One region of the Lysinibacillus sp. NPDC093216 genome, then DNA from elsewhere that is predicted to be linked to it. Evidence: riboswitches for the same ligand, from Rfam matches in the RefSeq annotation. Region 1 holds a riboswitch; each other region holds the start of a gene.
The links. A riboswitch is a leader RNA that binds a small molecule or an ion and turns the genes downstream of it on or off. The one in region 1 is predicted to bind cobalamin.
Positions count from the first base shown of each region.

Region 2: it holds a riboswitch for cobalamin, as region 1 does, so the genes downstream of both, cobT (nicotinate-nucleotide--dimethylbenzimidazole phosphoribosyltransferase) here and ACQKOG_RS21795 (FecCD family ABC transporter permease) in region 1, are expected to answer to the same signal.
Region 3: it holds a riboswitch for cobalamin, as region 1 does, so the genes downstream of both, ACQKOG_RS02935 ((2Fe-2S) ferredoxin domain-containing protein) here and ACQKOG_RS21795 (FecCD family ABC transporter permease) in region 1, are expected to answer to the same signal.

Region 1 covers NZ_JBNNVB010000026.1:60,014-65,379, forward strand. The annotation lists gene topB (type IA DNA topoisomerase) at 189-2,318, shown strand; partial or broken gene ACQKOG_RS21790 (topoisomerase C-terminal repeat-containing protein) at 2,336-2,715, shown strand; cobalamin riboswitch at 3,131-3,315, shown strand; gene ACQKOG_RS21795 (FecCD family ABC transporter permease) at 3,436-4,494, shown strand; gene ACQKOG_RS21800 (ABC transporter ATP-binding protein) at 4,495-5,268, shown strand; gene ACQKOG_RS21805 (ABC transporter substrate-binding protein) at 5,328-5,366, shown strand, end outside.
Region 2 covers NZ_JBNNVB010000001.1:98,877-104,242, forward strand. The annotation lists gene ACQKOG_RS00540 (aminotransferase class I/II-fold pyridoxal phosphate-dependent enzyme) at 1-1,195, opposite strand, end outside; gene ACQKOG_RS00545 (trimeric intracellular cation channel family protein) at 1,471-2,076, shown strand; gene cobT (nicotinate-nucleotide--dimethylbenzimidazole phosphoribosyltransferase) at 2,185-3,240, opposite strand; cobalamin riboswitch at 3,355-3,531, opposite strand; gene ACQKOG_RS00555 (ABC transporter permease) at 3,618-4,367, opposite strand; gene ACQKOG_RS00560 (ABC transporter ATP-binding protein) at 4,364-5,293, opposite strand; gene ACQKOG_RS00565 (M16 family metallopeptidase) at 5,308-5,366, opposite strand, start outside.
Region 3 covers NZ_JBNNVB010000002.1:106,752-112,117, reverse strand. The annotation lists gene ACQKOG_RS02945 (sirohydrochlorin chelatase) at 1-836, opposite strand, end outside; gene cobJ (precorrin-3B C(17)-methyltransferase) at 851-2,521, opposite strand; gene ACQKOG_RS02935 ((2Fe-2S) ferredoxin domain-containing protein) at 2,526-2,897, opposite strand; cobalamin riboswitch at 3,036-3,218, opposite strand; cobalamin riboswitch at 3,448-3,632, shown strand; gene ACQKOG_RS02930 (energy-coupling factor ABC transporter permease) at 3,772-4,518, shown strand; gene ACQKOG_RS02925 (energy-coupling factor ABC transporter substrate-binding protein) at 4,520-4,792, shown strand; gene cbiQ (cobalt ECF transporter T component CbiQ) at 4,798-5,366, shown strand, end outside.

The DNA of each region.
Region 1 (5,366 bases):
TCCGGAAGTTGTAGCTTTAGAAGGGGATACCGCCAACATTTAAAGATTTTAGTAAGTGATATTTTAAATTGTTTAAAGTAAAATAGTAGTAAGGTATTTCATAATAAACTCAACTAATCTGATTAGTTGAGTTTTATGTTTATATATTAAAAAGTTACTAAAATATTTTAAAGAAGATGTGATGATTAATGGGGAAAATCGCCATTTTGGCAGAGAAACCATCTCAAGCAAGAGCTTATGCTGATGCATTTAAAATTAAACAAAAAGAGAAAATATTTATTGAATTGGAACCTTGTTCTACTTTTCCTGAAGGTGCAGTAATTACCTGGGCAGTTGGTCATCTTGTTGAATTAAAGGAACCAAAAGAATATCAAAAGGAATGGGAGAAATGGTCGCTTGGATCATTACCTATCATTCCACAAAAATTTGAAGATAAAGTTGTCTCTAAAATGTATTCACAATTTAATGCAGTAAAAAAAATCTTTAGTGATCCGCAAGTAACAATGATTTATAACTGCTGTGATAGTGAACGTGAAGGTTCAAATATCTTCTACTCACTTTTAAAAATGACAAAAGTAAATAAGCCTGTTAAACGATTATGGATCAATTCATTAGAAGTTGAGGAAATTCGAAAAGGTTTTAATAATATGCAAAGTAATGAGCGTGATCTGCTCATGTACCAAGAAGCAAAAACACGTCAAATTAGCGATTGGTTAGTAGGCATGAACTGTAGTCGCCTATATACGCTACTTTTACAAAAAAAAGGCTTTAAGGGTAGTATCTCCATCGGACGTGTGCAATCGCCAACCGTATATTTAATTTATAAAAGACAACAGGAAATTGAACATTTCAAGCCTGAAAATTTTTATGAAATTGAAGGGATCTTTAAAGCACAAAATGGTGTATATAAAGGGAAGGCAAAGTTAAAAACAAAAGAGCGTGCAGAGGCTGTGCAATTATTGCAACAACATGGGGTTGAACCGATGGATACAGGTCTAATTACGAGTGTAACGAACAAAACGAAGCGTATTGCACCACCCAAACTACATGCGTTATCAACATTACAAGCCAACGCCAATAAACGTTGGAAATACAGCCCGTCGCATGTGTTGAAACTTACGCAATCACTTTATGAGAAAAAGCTCGTTTCTTACCCACGTACCGATTCACACCTCATTACACATAATGAGTTTGCCTATTTAAATGAATCATTGGCAAAATATCAGCAGCTCGTTGGAAAGCCATTTAATGCGATTAATCGCGGGAATAACAAACGCTATGTCGACAGTGCCAACGTTGGGGAGCACTATGCTATTATTCCAACGAAAAAAGTGCCAACAGAAAAAGCGTTACAATCAATGAATGCTGATGAAAGAAATATTTATTTCGAAATAGTCAATACGACACTCGCCATGTTTCACCAAGATTATGAATACGATGAAAAAACGATTATAACGAATGTCAAAAATTTAGAGTTTAAAACGGTAGGGAAAACAGAACTTGTAAAAGGTTGGAAAGAATTGTTTTTAAGTGAAAAAGGGATGCAAGAGCGTGAGGAATCGTTACCTGTTGTTTTCCAAGATGAAATGGTACAAAGTAAGGTTTCTATTCTAGAAGGCACAACTACGCCTCCTAAGCCTTATACAGAAGGGCAACTCATTACGATGATGAAAACATGTGGTAAATCAGTTGAGGATGAAGAAGAAATCGAGGTGCTGAAATCGATTGAAGGTATTGGTACAGAAGCAACTCGAAGTGGCATTATAGAGACCATTAAAAAGCATGGATTTATTGAAGTACGAAAAAACATAGTGAGCGTTTTGCCGAAAGGGGAGCTTTTATGTCGGGCTATCGAAGGGACATTACTTTCAAGTCCATCTATGACTGCAAAATGGGAAATTTACTTAAATAAAATTGGTCGTGGAGAAGGCTCTGCAAAACATTTTATTGAAAGCATAGGCAAGTTTATTACTCAATTAATAGCGGAGGTACCTAAACAATTAGAGTCACTTTCAATTGAAGCTGAGCAGTTTAAACCAGCTGCTGTGAAAGATATTGTGCCATGTCCGACATGCAAAGTAGGAAAAATAGGTTTGCGTAAAAGTTTTTACGGTTGTTCGAATTATAAAAATGGTTGTAAGCAAACGTTCCCAGAAAGGTTACTAGGAAAAAAACTAACTGAAAAGAACATTAATGATTTATGTAAGATTGGTAAAACAGCTGTGGTTAAAGGGTTTAAGTCAAAGAATGGTAAACAATTTAATGCGTCACTTCGTTTGGTAGAAGGAAAAATTGAATTTGAGTTTAATGAAAAGTAATTGCGGATGAGATTTTTTTCACCGTCAATGCCGTTCAGACGATTAAAAATAGTGAAGATGTGACACTCAGCAAAGTAACACGAGCGAAGAAGAAATTTGAAGTAGTAGGGAAATGCCCATTATGTGGTCATAGCGTGATCGAAGGACAAAAAGGCTTCGGCTGCAGTAACTGGGAAAAGGGCTGTAAATTTGTCATCTGGAAAAACGATGAATTTTTAGCCGCGAAGAAGAAGAAGCCTACCAAAACAATGGTTAAGAAATTGCTAGCCGATGGAACGGTATTGGTAAAAGGCTTAACAAGTAAAAAGGTTCTAAATTCGATGCTCAATTAAAATATGAAAAAAATACTGACAACGAATATTTTAGTTGGAAGATGGAATTTGAAAAAAAGGATTAAAATTAAGCATTTATGAATCTTGTTGAATTAATTCTCACTACCCTAAACAATTATTTTATGAAATGAAGGTTATCTCAACCTAATGACTTCCAAGTAGAAAAGAAAATCCTTTGTATTTTTATAATTTCCATTTATAAAAATAGATAACCAAAATAGAATGAAAGATTTGTTAGTAGATCATGTAGAGTGTTGCCCTCACTGATATTGAATATCGAGACTAATAGCGTACTATGAGGAATTTGTATAGTAAGGTAAGATAAATTATTGTCTAAATTTATTTTATTTTTCCAATAGTAATTAATGTTTAACAGTTCTATTTTCTGGCTATTAATCTCTCGTTTATTACTATTTTTACTTTAATGTAATATATAATGTAATTGCTATCTGGAAAATATTCTGATATTGTTCCTCTTATAACTTAATAATTTTTGTTGGTGCGAATGACATTGTTCGTTTGCTTAAAAGGGAAATCGGTGCAAATCCGATGCTGTCCCGCAACTGTAATGGAGAGTCTATACAATATGTCACTGTAGCGAGCTATGGGAAGGCGTATAGATGATGAACCTAAGCCAGGAGACCTGCCAATAAAAGCAACAAACTTACATAGAACCACGAGGATGGTTGTAGTGACTGGGAAGAGACGCCCTTTATTTAACTATGACATCCTCTTGTAGACAAGGGGATTTTTTTATGCCCTTTGCTTTAAGAGAGGAGAGCGTTTTGAAGAATCCAACAACTAGAAAAATCAACCTACTCTTATTAGTGTTGACTGGTGTCGTTCTAATATCCTTGACGTTAGCGATAATGGTAGGCTCTGTGTCTATAACACCTAGTATTGTATGGCGCATTATTTTATCGCATATCCCGTTCAATCCACTTGGCATTACAGAAGATTGGAGTCGTTCGCAGGAAATCATCATCTGGCAAATTCGTACTCCCCGCGTAGTACTTGCCATAATAGTCGGAGCGGGTCTTGCAATTTCGGGAGCTGCTATTCAAGCTTTAGTTCGCAACTCAATCGCAGACCCCTATATTTTAGGTGTATCTTCCGGTGCATCTGTCGGGGCGACGTCTGTTATTTTACTGGGCGCTTTTTCATTTTTAGGTATGTATGCGCTATCACTTGCGGCTTTTATAGGTGCGACGATTGCAGTACTAATCGTGTTTTTCTTAGCACGAGTTGAGGGGCGAATTTCAGTTATTCGATTATTATTAGCCGGAATTGCCGTGTCACTAGTTTTGTCAGCAATGACGAATTTTATGCTGATGATGGCGAAAGAAGAGGGCGGTATAAAGGCAGTGATGTATTGGATGATGGGAAGTCTGGCTGGAGCGAAATGGGTAAATTTAATGATTCCGTTCGTTGTTTTAACGGTCGTCTACGTAATTTTACGTCTTCATGCACGTCATTTGAATTTACTTTTACTAGGCGAAGAATCTGCTGTTACGCTGGGGATTAATTTAGAGAAATTTCGATTGCTACTAATTCTATTAATTTCCCTATTAACAGGTGTCCTTGTTGCTGTAAGTGGTGCAATTGGCTTTATAGGACTGATTATTCCACATATCGTACGCATGATTGTCGGCTCAAATTATAAGTTTGTACTGCCAGTCAGTGCATTAATTGGTGCGATATTTTTAATATGGGCTGATGCAGCTGCGCGTATTGTGATTGCACCTGAGGAAATGCCGATTGGAATTATTACTGCTTTATGCGGATGCCCATTTTTTATATGGATGTTGCGTAAGCAAATGTATTCTTTCGGGGAGGAAAATTAGATGGTATACGTAGCAAAGAACCTTACTTTTGCCGTGCAGCAGGTGAAAATATTAAACAATGTTTCTGTACATATTCAAGAACGCGAGTTTGTGGGCATAATTGGACCTAATGGCAGTGGGAAATCGACCCTATTAAAAAATATGTATCGTATGCTACAACCTCAAGAGGGAGAAGTATTTTTATTTAATGAAAATATTTACAAGCAATCTTCAAAGGAGATAGCAAAGCAACTAGCCGTCGTAGGGCAGGAAACACCAGTGCTTTTTGAGTTTACTGTTAAGGATCTTGTTGCAATGGGACGTACACCGCATAAAAGGCTTATGGAAGTGGATACAAAAGAAGATCTAGCTATTGTCGAGGAATCGATGCAGCAAGCAGGCGTACTGCATTTAAGTGAACGTACTTTTAGTTCATTATCTGGTGGTGAGAAAAAACGAGTCGTTGTTGCAAGGGCTTTGGCGCAACAGGCTAAGGTTATGGCATTAGATGAGCCAACGAATCATTTAGATATTCAGCATCAACTCCAGCTTATGGATTTAATACAGAGCTTGCCGATTACGGTCATTGTAGCCTTGCATGATTTAAATATTGCAGCAACTTATTGCGATAAAATTTATGTTTTAAAGGACGGAGAAATTGCGGCGTATGGAACTCCGTTTGATGTATTAACACCCTCATTGCTACAAAAGGTGTTTGGTGTACATGCAGAAGTTAATGTACATCCTGTCACGAAAAAGCCGCATATTTATTATATATCTGAGCAATTTTTATAGTTAGTTTAAGAGACTTAGATTTCTTTCAATATATTTTTTAGAAAAAAGGAGAAGTAGACATGAAGACATTAAAAAGCGTATGGCTTGTTCTTGCAATC
Region 2 (5,366 bases), on a different contig from region 1:
TTAACCCACCTTGAATAAATGCTGTAAATGGCGGACGAATAGGACCGTCTGCTGTCAGCTCAATACTTGAACCTTGAATGAATGTTCCAGCTGCCATGATGACATCATCCTCATAGCCAGGCATATACGCCGGTTCTGGTGCATAATGCGCATTAATTGGTGAGTTCGCTTGAATTTCACGGCAAAAAGCAATCATTTGTTCCGCGGTTTGGAAAGAAACCGATTGAATTAAATCTGTACGATTAGCATCATAGCTTGGTGATGTATTCATGCCAATTTCCCCTAGCATAGCAGCTGTGAAAATGGCACCTTTTAACGCTTGAGATACAACATGTGGTGCAAGGAAAAATCCTTGATAGAAGTCACCAAGCGTATTTAATGTTGCTCCTGCTTCAGCACCAATACCTGGTGATGTCATTCGATAAGCACATTTTTCTACTAAATCTGCACGCCCCGCAATGTAACCACCAATTTTCGCTAAGCCTCCGCCAGGATTTTTAATGAGCGAGCCTGCTATTAAATCAGCCCCAACCTCGGTCGGTTCCTGTGCCTCAACAAATTCACCGTAGCAATTATCAACGAAAATAACCGCATTTGGTGCTAATTCACGGATTTTTGCACACATTTCTGTAATTTGCGAAATGGTAAAGGATGGGCGTGTTGCATAGCCTTTCGAACGTTGGATAGCAATCATTTTTGTGTTTGCTGTAATTGCAGCTGCAACACCTTCCCAATCGATCTCTTGATTATCGATTAAATCCACATGGCTATAACCGATTTTATAATCTTTTAACGAGCCAGTATCCTTATCGCCACCATCAACTATTGATTGCAATGTATCATACGGCTGACCCGAAATATAAAGTAATTCATCACCTGGACGTAGTACTCCGAATAAGCTAAGTGTAATTGCATGTGTACCAGAAATAATTTGCGGACGTACAATGGCAGCCTCCGCTCCAAAGACCTCTGCATAAACTCGTTCTAGATTGTCACGCCCCTCATCATCATAGCCATAACCATTAGACGGGTGCAGATGATAATCACTAACTTGATGCTTTCGGAACGCAGCAAGCACTTTTTGTTGATTGAAGAATGCCATGTCTTCTACCTTTGCATGAAAAGGGCGTACCTTTTCTTCTATTTTAGCAGCTAATGCTAGTGTTTCTTCTGATAAATTGGTTGTAAAAGTCATTATGTTCTTCTCCATTTCACATTTGTTCAAGTCTTATCTTATCAATTTGTGAGCTTGCCTGCAAAGCTTGCTAATTTCATTAGGCACTAAGCTAAATGACCAACTAAATCTATTTAATTCTGTTATAATAAGGTATTTAATATCTGATAATTCCGAATCAAAAGTCAATGCTTTTCTTTGCAAAAACTTCTAGATACAAAAAGGTAACTTTAATATTTTCTAGTAACTAATCTACAACAACATGAAATGATTTATTCACATAAGGGGTGAAAGGGTTGGCTTGGGAGGTTTTTAGTATCATTGGAACAATTGCCTTCGCAATTTCTGGAGCAATAATTGCAATGGAGGAAGAATACGATTTATTCGGTGTCTATATACTCGGTATCGTAACTGCTTTCGGCGGTGGAGCTATACGAAATCTACTCATAGGTTTACCTGTAACAACATTGTGGGGTCAAGATATGATGTTTCAAATCGCCATTGCAGCCATTACAATTTTTTTCTTATTTCCACATCGTCTCATTCAGCATTGGCATCGCTGGGGCAATTTCACTGATGCTATCGGATTATCGGCATTTGCGATTCAAGGTGCCCTTTATGCTGTGAAGCTCGACATGCCTATTAGTGCCGTTATTGTAGCTGCTGTCTTAACAGGGTCAGGTGGTGGAATTGTTCGCGATTTATTAGCTAGACGTAAACCGTTAGTTCTTCGTGATGAAGTCTATGGCGTTTGGGCAGCATTAGCCGGGCTTATCATCGGACTTCAACTTTTTACAGGGGATATCTTTTTATATGTATTATTTGGTGTGATCACAGTACTAAGAATACTTTCATATATGAAGAAATGGCGTTTACCGTTACGGAGGTTGAATCGAGCATAGTTATACTGTTGCATAATTTAAAAGCCCAAATATCTGATTTGGGCTTTTTTTGAATTTATAAATTCCTTATTTATCACAAACTCCGTGCATCCACAGCAGCAGCTAAAGTTAATTTTTCAACAGCAACATAGCTTCTTCTAAAGTAGCCATATTTTTCATCATAGAACATGCTGCGTCTAAAATAGGAAAGGCTAAAGCTGCACCAGAGCCCTCACCCAATCGCATATTCATCAGCAACATCGGTTCAACTCCGAGCATTTCAGCAGCAATTTTTGCACCTGGTTCTTCTGAGGCATGTGAAGGAATGATATAGTCTTTTACGTTTGGTTCGAGTTCGTATGCGATAAGGGCAGCGATGGTAGAAATAAAACCATCAATAACAACAGGTTTACGATGTGCGGCGGCTGCAAGTATTACTCCAGCCATAGCGCCTATTTCTAATCCACCGACCTTTGCAAGAATATCAATAGCATCATCGCGATTTGGTTTATTTAATGCAATAGCATTGTGAATGACTTCTACTTTATGTGCAATCCCCCCTGGTCCTACTCCTGCACCAAAGCCTGTCACTTCATTTGGATGACATTCGTGAAGAACCGATAATATGGCAGCACTCGGCGTTGTATTACCGATGCCCATTTCACCTGTCCCGAGTACATTGATTCCTTTTTTGATTTCTTCCGTTGCTACCTCAATTCCTACTTCAATAGATTGAATGGCTTCTTCCCTTGACATAGCAGGACCTTTTGCCATATTGTCCGTGCCATATTTAATTTTTTTTATGATAACACCAGCATCATGTGGAATATCCTCTTTTACACCAACGTCTACTGTGACAATTTTTGCATCTGTGATTTTTGCGATAGCACAGACACCTGTTCCTCCTCTAGGAAAATTTAATGTTTGAAAGACCGTCACATTTTGTGGATTAGGTGTTACCCCTTCATCACAAACACCATGGTCTGCTGCACAGACAATTATCGCCTTTTTATCAATCGCAGGAAATAGGTCTCCTGTAATTCCAGATAGTTGTACAGCAAGAGCCTCCAGTTTCCCCAAGCTTCCAGGAGGCTTGCAAAGTGCATCTATGCGTTCCCTTGCCTTCTCCATCATTTTGTAGTCAGCACTTTGAATGTTTTGAATCGTTTGTTGTAATAATTGCATGAAAATTTCCCCTTTCTTTTTTGCCCTTGTTACTCGAAGAATGATTTAGAGAAAAAAATAAAAAGCCTGTAGTTTATTCCATAACAAATAAACTACAGACTTTTCCATCGTCTATATAACCGAAGCAGATAGGCAGGTCTCCTGGCTCAATTTCAACATTTCATAGAACCTTCCCAGCAAGACGCTAGTGGCATTCTCTATGAAACTCCCTTTTACAGTGGTGGGACCGCTAAAGCTTTTCACTTTATTCCCTATTCTCCCGCAGTGGGCACCTAACGCTTTTATGCAATTACTTTAAATCTACGGCAAAGCGCTCATTGTGTCAACATTTTAAATTTTCAAGCTTCATTGTTATTTAAGTAAATAAATATGCTTAATTATTCATATTTAAAAACTTTAACACAAAATACTAAAGTAATAACTGCTATAGCAGTTATTACTGATAATTCAGTCAGATAAGTGTTGAGATTTTGTGTCTCGAAGATCAGTGTTTTTCTAATAGCTTCAATAATATAATTAAGTGGATTAATATAAACAAATGGCATTAGAAATTTTGGCCACACATCGCTCGGGAAGAAAGTACCACCTAAAAAAATGAAAACTAGATTTGAAAGATTCCCCATAGTTGTGGCATTTTTTGCGTTATTAGCGTAAATTCCGATTATTAAACCGATGGCTAATAAGCTAAGACCACCCATTAATAACAATGGAATTAATAAAAGAGTATAAATTGAATTAAAATTTAATTGAACATTAAAAATGAAAACACTAATGCCCAAAATAATAACTGTTTGTATAGCCATAATGAAAAGCTGTGTACTGAAAATAGATACCATTATTTTTGATGTAGAGATTGGAGTAACTTTAATTTTTTTAAAAATACCCCTTTCCCTATACGAAGCAATCATAACGGGTAAAGCTATAAGACCTATAGCTCCATAAGCCATCCCTAGAATACCAGGGAAAATATAGGACATATATGACATACCCTCTCTTGCAGCGTCTTTCCCTGCTGTACCCATTAAAGCCATCATTAGAATAGGGAACACCGTACTCATAATAACCGCTTGTTTATTTCTTATTTCCATTTTGAAAAATATAGAAGATAAATTAACAAAACTATTCATAATTTCAAAACACTTCCAGTCATATTTAAGAATACATCTTCTAAATTTGCTTTTTGAATATTAATGCTCGTTGTTGTTATTCTTTTTTCATCTTCTAATTTATTTATATAATCTAACGTTTTTCTAATATCCTTCGTGTATAAGTAGAAATAGTCATCTTCTTTTTTAATCTTATCTACTGTCGAACAACTTTCTAAATACTGGACAGAAGAATCTACTATTAAACCTATTTTAATAACCGAGTTTAAATTAGCATTTTTAATAATTTCTTCAGGTTTTCCTACTGTATAAATACTCCCATCGTTTATAAAACATACATTATCACAGAGTGCTTCTACTTCTTCCATATAATGTGTCGTTAGGATTATTGTTGTCCCTTCTTTTCTAATATCCTTAATAATATGCCACAAATCTTTTCTAGAGTTTGGATCTAAACCAGTTGTTGGTTCATCCAAAAACAAGACCTGTGGTTTATTGAGAATACTTAATGCTATACTTATTCTTTGTTTTTGCCCGCCAGAAAGTTTATTAACGTAAGCTCTTTTATGTTCTTGCATATTGACTTTTTTTAATAAGTCTTCAATTTCTTTTTCAGTAATCTCCATATTGTATAATGTGGCGAAAAATTCGAACAATTCATCCACCTTAATATGATCAAAATAGGAGTTTGACTGAAATTGTACACCTATAAGTGGTTTAATTTTATCTCCATCTTTTGTAACATCTAAACCATTGACAGTTATGGTGCCAGTGAATCCATTTTTAACTCCTTGTACACATTCTAATAAAGTTGTTTTTCCAGCTCCGTTTGGTCCTAGTAACCCAAACACTTCATTGTGGTTTATCGTTAAATTAATATTTTTCAATATTTGTTTATTTAAGGTATACGAAAAACTCAAATCTTTTATTGATATTGCTTCATTCAATTAGAACACCTCAATTATGATAGAATGATTCGCTTCATTGTTGCATGATTTAACTTTTCATTTATAAATGCTT
Region 3 (5,366 bases), on a different contig from region 1:
TGGTCATGATGGTGATGATGATGCGCATGTCCATGCACTGCCGCATAAGCACGATAATTTTCTAAATCTTGCATACCTGTTGATGTACCATTCACAGCTTGCTCAATACGCTCTAATAGCACATTTTGTAAACGCTCATGATAGCCAAAATAGTTAGCAATTTGAATATCACATTCAGGATATTTTTCGTTAAATTGCTTACACATACCATTCATTCGTTCCATTAGGATACCTGTGAATAAAAAGTACGGTAGCATAATGACTTTTTTAGCACCCAGCTTCACACAGCGCTCTATTCCTTCTTCAACACGCGGATCTGTGACGCCCATAAACGCGCTTTCTACATACTGAACCGGGAGTTTTTCCCATAACAAACGTGTAATTTTATAAAAATCACCATTTGCATATGGGTCACTACCGCCTCGTGCAATTAATAAAATGGCAGTATCCTTCTGTTCTTCTTCCGCATTAAAGCCGATTTCTGCTAAACGATCTTCTAAAATCGCAAATATTTCTTCATGGATACCGATTGTTTGACCATATGTGAACGTTATATTCGGATAATGCTCACGCGCATGTTCGATTTCTGCTGGAATATGCATTTTTGAATGTCCAGCATGAAGAAGGATAATCGGAATAACGTGTACCTCTGTAGCACCCTTCTTCACACAGTTCGTAATACCTTCTTCAATGTTCGGCGAAGCGAACTCTAAAAAACATGTTTCTACTAAAAAGCTATCATCAATACGAGGTGTCATTTGCTCGATAAACGTGCGTACCTCATCATTTCCTGCAGCTAAACGGCTCCCGTGGCCGACAAATAAAATTGCTTTCATCTTATTACTCCTCACTAGTCGCCGCATGGAGCGGGCTCTACTTTTATTTTTGAAGACATATCCTGATACGTAAAATGTAATATCTTTTTCACACGCTTGAAGTATTTAAACAAACGTTCATTTGGATGTGCATTTGCTTTATATTCTTCGATAATATCGGTAATAAGTGGGATGAGCTGTTCAGGCTCTAATCCCTCAACAACTGGCTGGGCCGCATGTGCTGTACGACCAACCGGCTTGGCACCAATAAAAACATCAAATTTACTTTTACGATAAACAATGCCAATATCATCAAATACTGCTCGATAACATGCCATACCGCAGCCGTTAAAGCCGATATTTAATGTTTTCGGTAACGACATACCACCAAGCTTTTCTTGAATTTCTTCCGCATATGGAATCGAATCGAACTTTTCTCCATAACAGAAGTCACAAGCCTTTAACGATAGCACGTCACCAATTGGTGCTAGTAAAAAGCCAACTTCACGAAGCTTTGCGGTAACCTCTTCAGGCTCGGACGTTGGAACTTTCAAATGAATTTGATGGTCTGGTGTATACTCCATCGTTCCTTCCTCACCAACTACCTCAGCCAACGTCATCATTTGTTGAGGACTAAAGAACTTATTGGCAACCCCAGGACTAACCGCTAATTCAAAAATAGATTCGATTTTTTGTTGAACACGCTTAGGTGTTACTTTCACCGCGCTTGTTCCCTTTACCATAGTAAGAGCAGCTGTCGCCATTTCAAGTGACGATTTTTTAGGCTTTTGTTGTGGTGTTATGGCTAAACTGGGCTTAATACGATTGGCATTAGGATCTGTCGCAAAATCATTACGTGCTGCTCCTGTTTCTTGATTCATCGCCCATGGTTCATTTTCTTCTTTAAGTCGTTGATGTGGTCGTAACGGTTGTTTTTCCTCACCAAGTGTATATTTACGCTGATAACCACGTGGCGTAATCATTTTATTGTCGTAGAAGAATGTTGTTGAATTCCCGATAATAACCGTTGTTAACATGCCGATATCATGTTCAAGCATTTCTGCTAAAGTAGTCATCGTTATTTCCTGACGGTCACGATACGCGCTTTTCACAAGTCCAACTGGTGTATCTGGCGAACGATATTCCAATAAAATTCGTTGTGCCTCTACAATTTGTCTCGTACGACGTCCACTTTTCGGGTTATAAAGAGCAATAACAAAATCCGCCATTGCTGCTGCTTCTACTCGTTTTGCAATTAAATTCCAAGGTGTTAAGTGGTCACTTAAACTAATGGTACAGGCGTCATGCATAATGGGAGCACCTAGTAAACTGGCACATGAATTAATAGCTGAAATACCTGGAACAATTTCTACCTCGATACCAGTTGCTTCTGTCCAGCCTAGCTCGATTAATACCTCATACACTAATCCTGCCATTCCATAAACCCCGGCATCCCCACTGGAAATGACCGATACGATACTTCCAGCCTCTGCTTGACGCACCGCTTCTTGCGCACGTGAAACTTCCTCTGTCATACCAGTACTAATAATCGACTTTGCACTAACTAAATCCTGAATCAGTTCAACATAAGTTTTATAGCCTATAATCATATGACTTTGTTGTAGTGCCTCCACAGCACGAGTCGTAATATGTTTAAAGTCTCCAGGGCCAAAGCCAACTACGAAAATCTTACCTTTTTGAGCCATTTTGTTACCCCTCTTTCACCTTTTCAATGCCTTTAATGGCTGTTGTTTGTGCTGTACGCTGCAACGAACCTTCACGCAATGTAAAAACATGCTCATTATGTAACGCTTCATGATTTAAATCTTGTACAAGTACTCTCGCATGCTCCTTCGTTGGCACTCGGTACCAATTGCCCTGAGGATATGCAATGACAACACAAGCATCCTTACACCTGCCATTACAGCGGGTCCTTGTTGTATGTATCTCCTTATCAAGCTCCAGTAACTGTATTTCATCACGAATTGCCTGTGTAATGTCCTCAGCATCTTTTTTCATACAACTACTACCATTGCAAATAAAAAGATGTGTTTTCATCCCCTCTAAATTCCAAGTTGTCATAGTCGTTCTCCCCTCATATGCTTTTAGGAAAAAGAAAAACCTTTACTCTAGACGAAGAGTAAAGGTTTAGTAGAAGCCAAATAAAAACGAATATATACTGGTACTCGCTTTCGCTTCAACTTCTCCCTCCGAAAAGTTTGCTTGCATCATCACATAAGCAGGTTTCCTGACTTAAGCTTCCTTTTACTTTCGCGCCTTCCTAAGTTTTCACTAGTGGCATCCGCGATTTCATCAGCTATTACAGTAGCGGGGGCTGTATCGGACTTTCACCGATTTCCCTATTATCTTGAATATTCAAGCACTTATGGATGTTTTATATGAATTATATGGTTTTTTTGTAATTGAAAACTGTTTCTATCATAGCTTATTTTTTTAAAATTTCAATATTTCTTTCTTAATTTGTGACAATTTTTTTAAAATTCCATAGAAAAATGCGACATCCATTTTCTATTTATCTAAATTTTCGACATAGACACCCAATTTAAAATTTTTTCACAAAAGGGATAGCATATATATGGAAATTCGTGTTACACTTTGTCGTGAAATCTCACAACTTCATCTTTTTTTCGGTGTGAAATGTTCAGCATTTCGCTTAAAAGGGAAGCCGGTTTAAGTCCGGCGCGGTCCCGCCACTGTATTAGGGAGTTTTATAGATAATGTCACTGTCCAAAGGATGGGAAGGCCTATAAAACGTTGAACTAAAGCCAGGAGACCTGCCGAAAAATATGTGATCGTTTCAACCTACGAGGATGGGTGTGCGGCTTAGCAGATTAGAATTTTATTTGCTTTTTTAGCTATGCACTTTTCCACTATCGGAGAAGTGCTTTTTTTCGCATACTTTTTCTAAAAATTTTAATGTAAGGAGGAGAGATTTTTGAAATTTTCAGGTTGGAAGCTTAGTTATTTTTTATTGGCATTTTTATTCGTACCAAATCGTGCATTTGCGATGCATATAATGGAGGGCTTTTTGCCAATCGAATGGGCGATTTTTTGGTGGGTCATTTCGATTCCATTTATTATTTTAGGATTACGTTCTATTCGTAAAACCATTGATGAAAATCCTGAAACAAAAATGATATTAGGGCTTTCGGGTGCCTTTGCCTTTGTACTTTCTGCCTTAAAAATCCCTTCTGTAACAGGAAGTTGCTCGCATCCTACAGGTGTTGGACTTGGAACAGTTCTTTTTGGACCATTAGCGATGAGTGTTATCGGGACAATCGTATTATTATTCCAATCTTTACTGTTAGCGCATGGTGGGCTTACAACATTAGGGGCAAACACTTTTTCTATGGCAATTATGGGTCCTATTATCGCCTACTATGTATTTAAGGGCTCACAAAAATTGGGACTATCCTTTTCCATTGCTGTCTTTTTAGCAGCAATGCTTGGTGACTTAGGTACATATATTGTCACTTCTGTCCAATTAGCTCTTGCCTTCCCTTCTGAGGTCGGAGGCTTTATGGCTTCATTCACTAAATTTGCTGGTATTTTTGCGTTAACACAAATTCCTCTTGCTGTTAGTGAAGGAATTTTAACAGTGATCGTTATGAACTTTCTGAAAAAATACAATGTGAGTGAACTAAAAGCTCTACGTGTGTTCTCTGCAAAGGAGGCTCACTAAAATGAAAAAAAACTTACTGCTCATCGCCATTGTTGTGTTGTTAGCAATCGTTCCCCTGTTTATTCAAAAAGGTGCTGAATTCGAAGGGGCTGATGGCGAAGCGGAAGCAGCAATTAGTGAAATAGATGCTAGCTACGAGCCATGGTTTGAAAGCTTATGGGAACCACCAAGTGGTGAAATTGAAAGCTTATTATTCGCACTACAAGCTGCTATCGGTGCTGGTTTCATCGGGTATTTCATCGGCTTAATGCGCGGCAAACATAAAGAAGGTTAAACGCTATGTTACTCATTGATAAGTATGCTTATTTGAATAAACTAGCGTCTGTTCATCCGCTAGAAAAAATGACGTTATCCCTTGGACTGCTTTTATTGTCGCTTATCATGAGAGATGAACGAATTTCACTCATTACATTTATTGTGATGAGTGCTTTTATCATTTTAGGCGCAAAAATCCCTGCTAAATATTACGCAAAGTTATTGTTGCTACCTGGATTTTTTTTACTATCAAGTTTAGTATCCATTTTAATTTCTATCGCGCCAGCGACAAACAGGCTTCCTTCAAACATTTGGTCATTTTCTCTTCATAATTGGACAATTTTTGTCAGCAGTGCAAGCCTAGTAACAGCGCAGCAGCTTTTTTTCATCGTCCTTGGCAGCATTAGCTGTTTGTATTTTTTAATTCTCACAACATCAGTCCAATCTATTTGTTACGTCTTACGACAATGGCGACTCCCAACTCTATTTGTAGAGTTAGTAGAGCTAACGTATCGTTTTATTTTTATCTTTTTAGACAGTATGCAAAAAATTCATCTTGCCCAACAGGCTCGTCTGGGATACAGCTCCCCTAT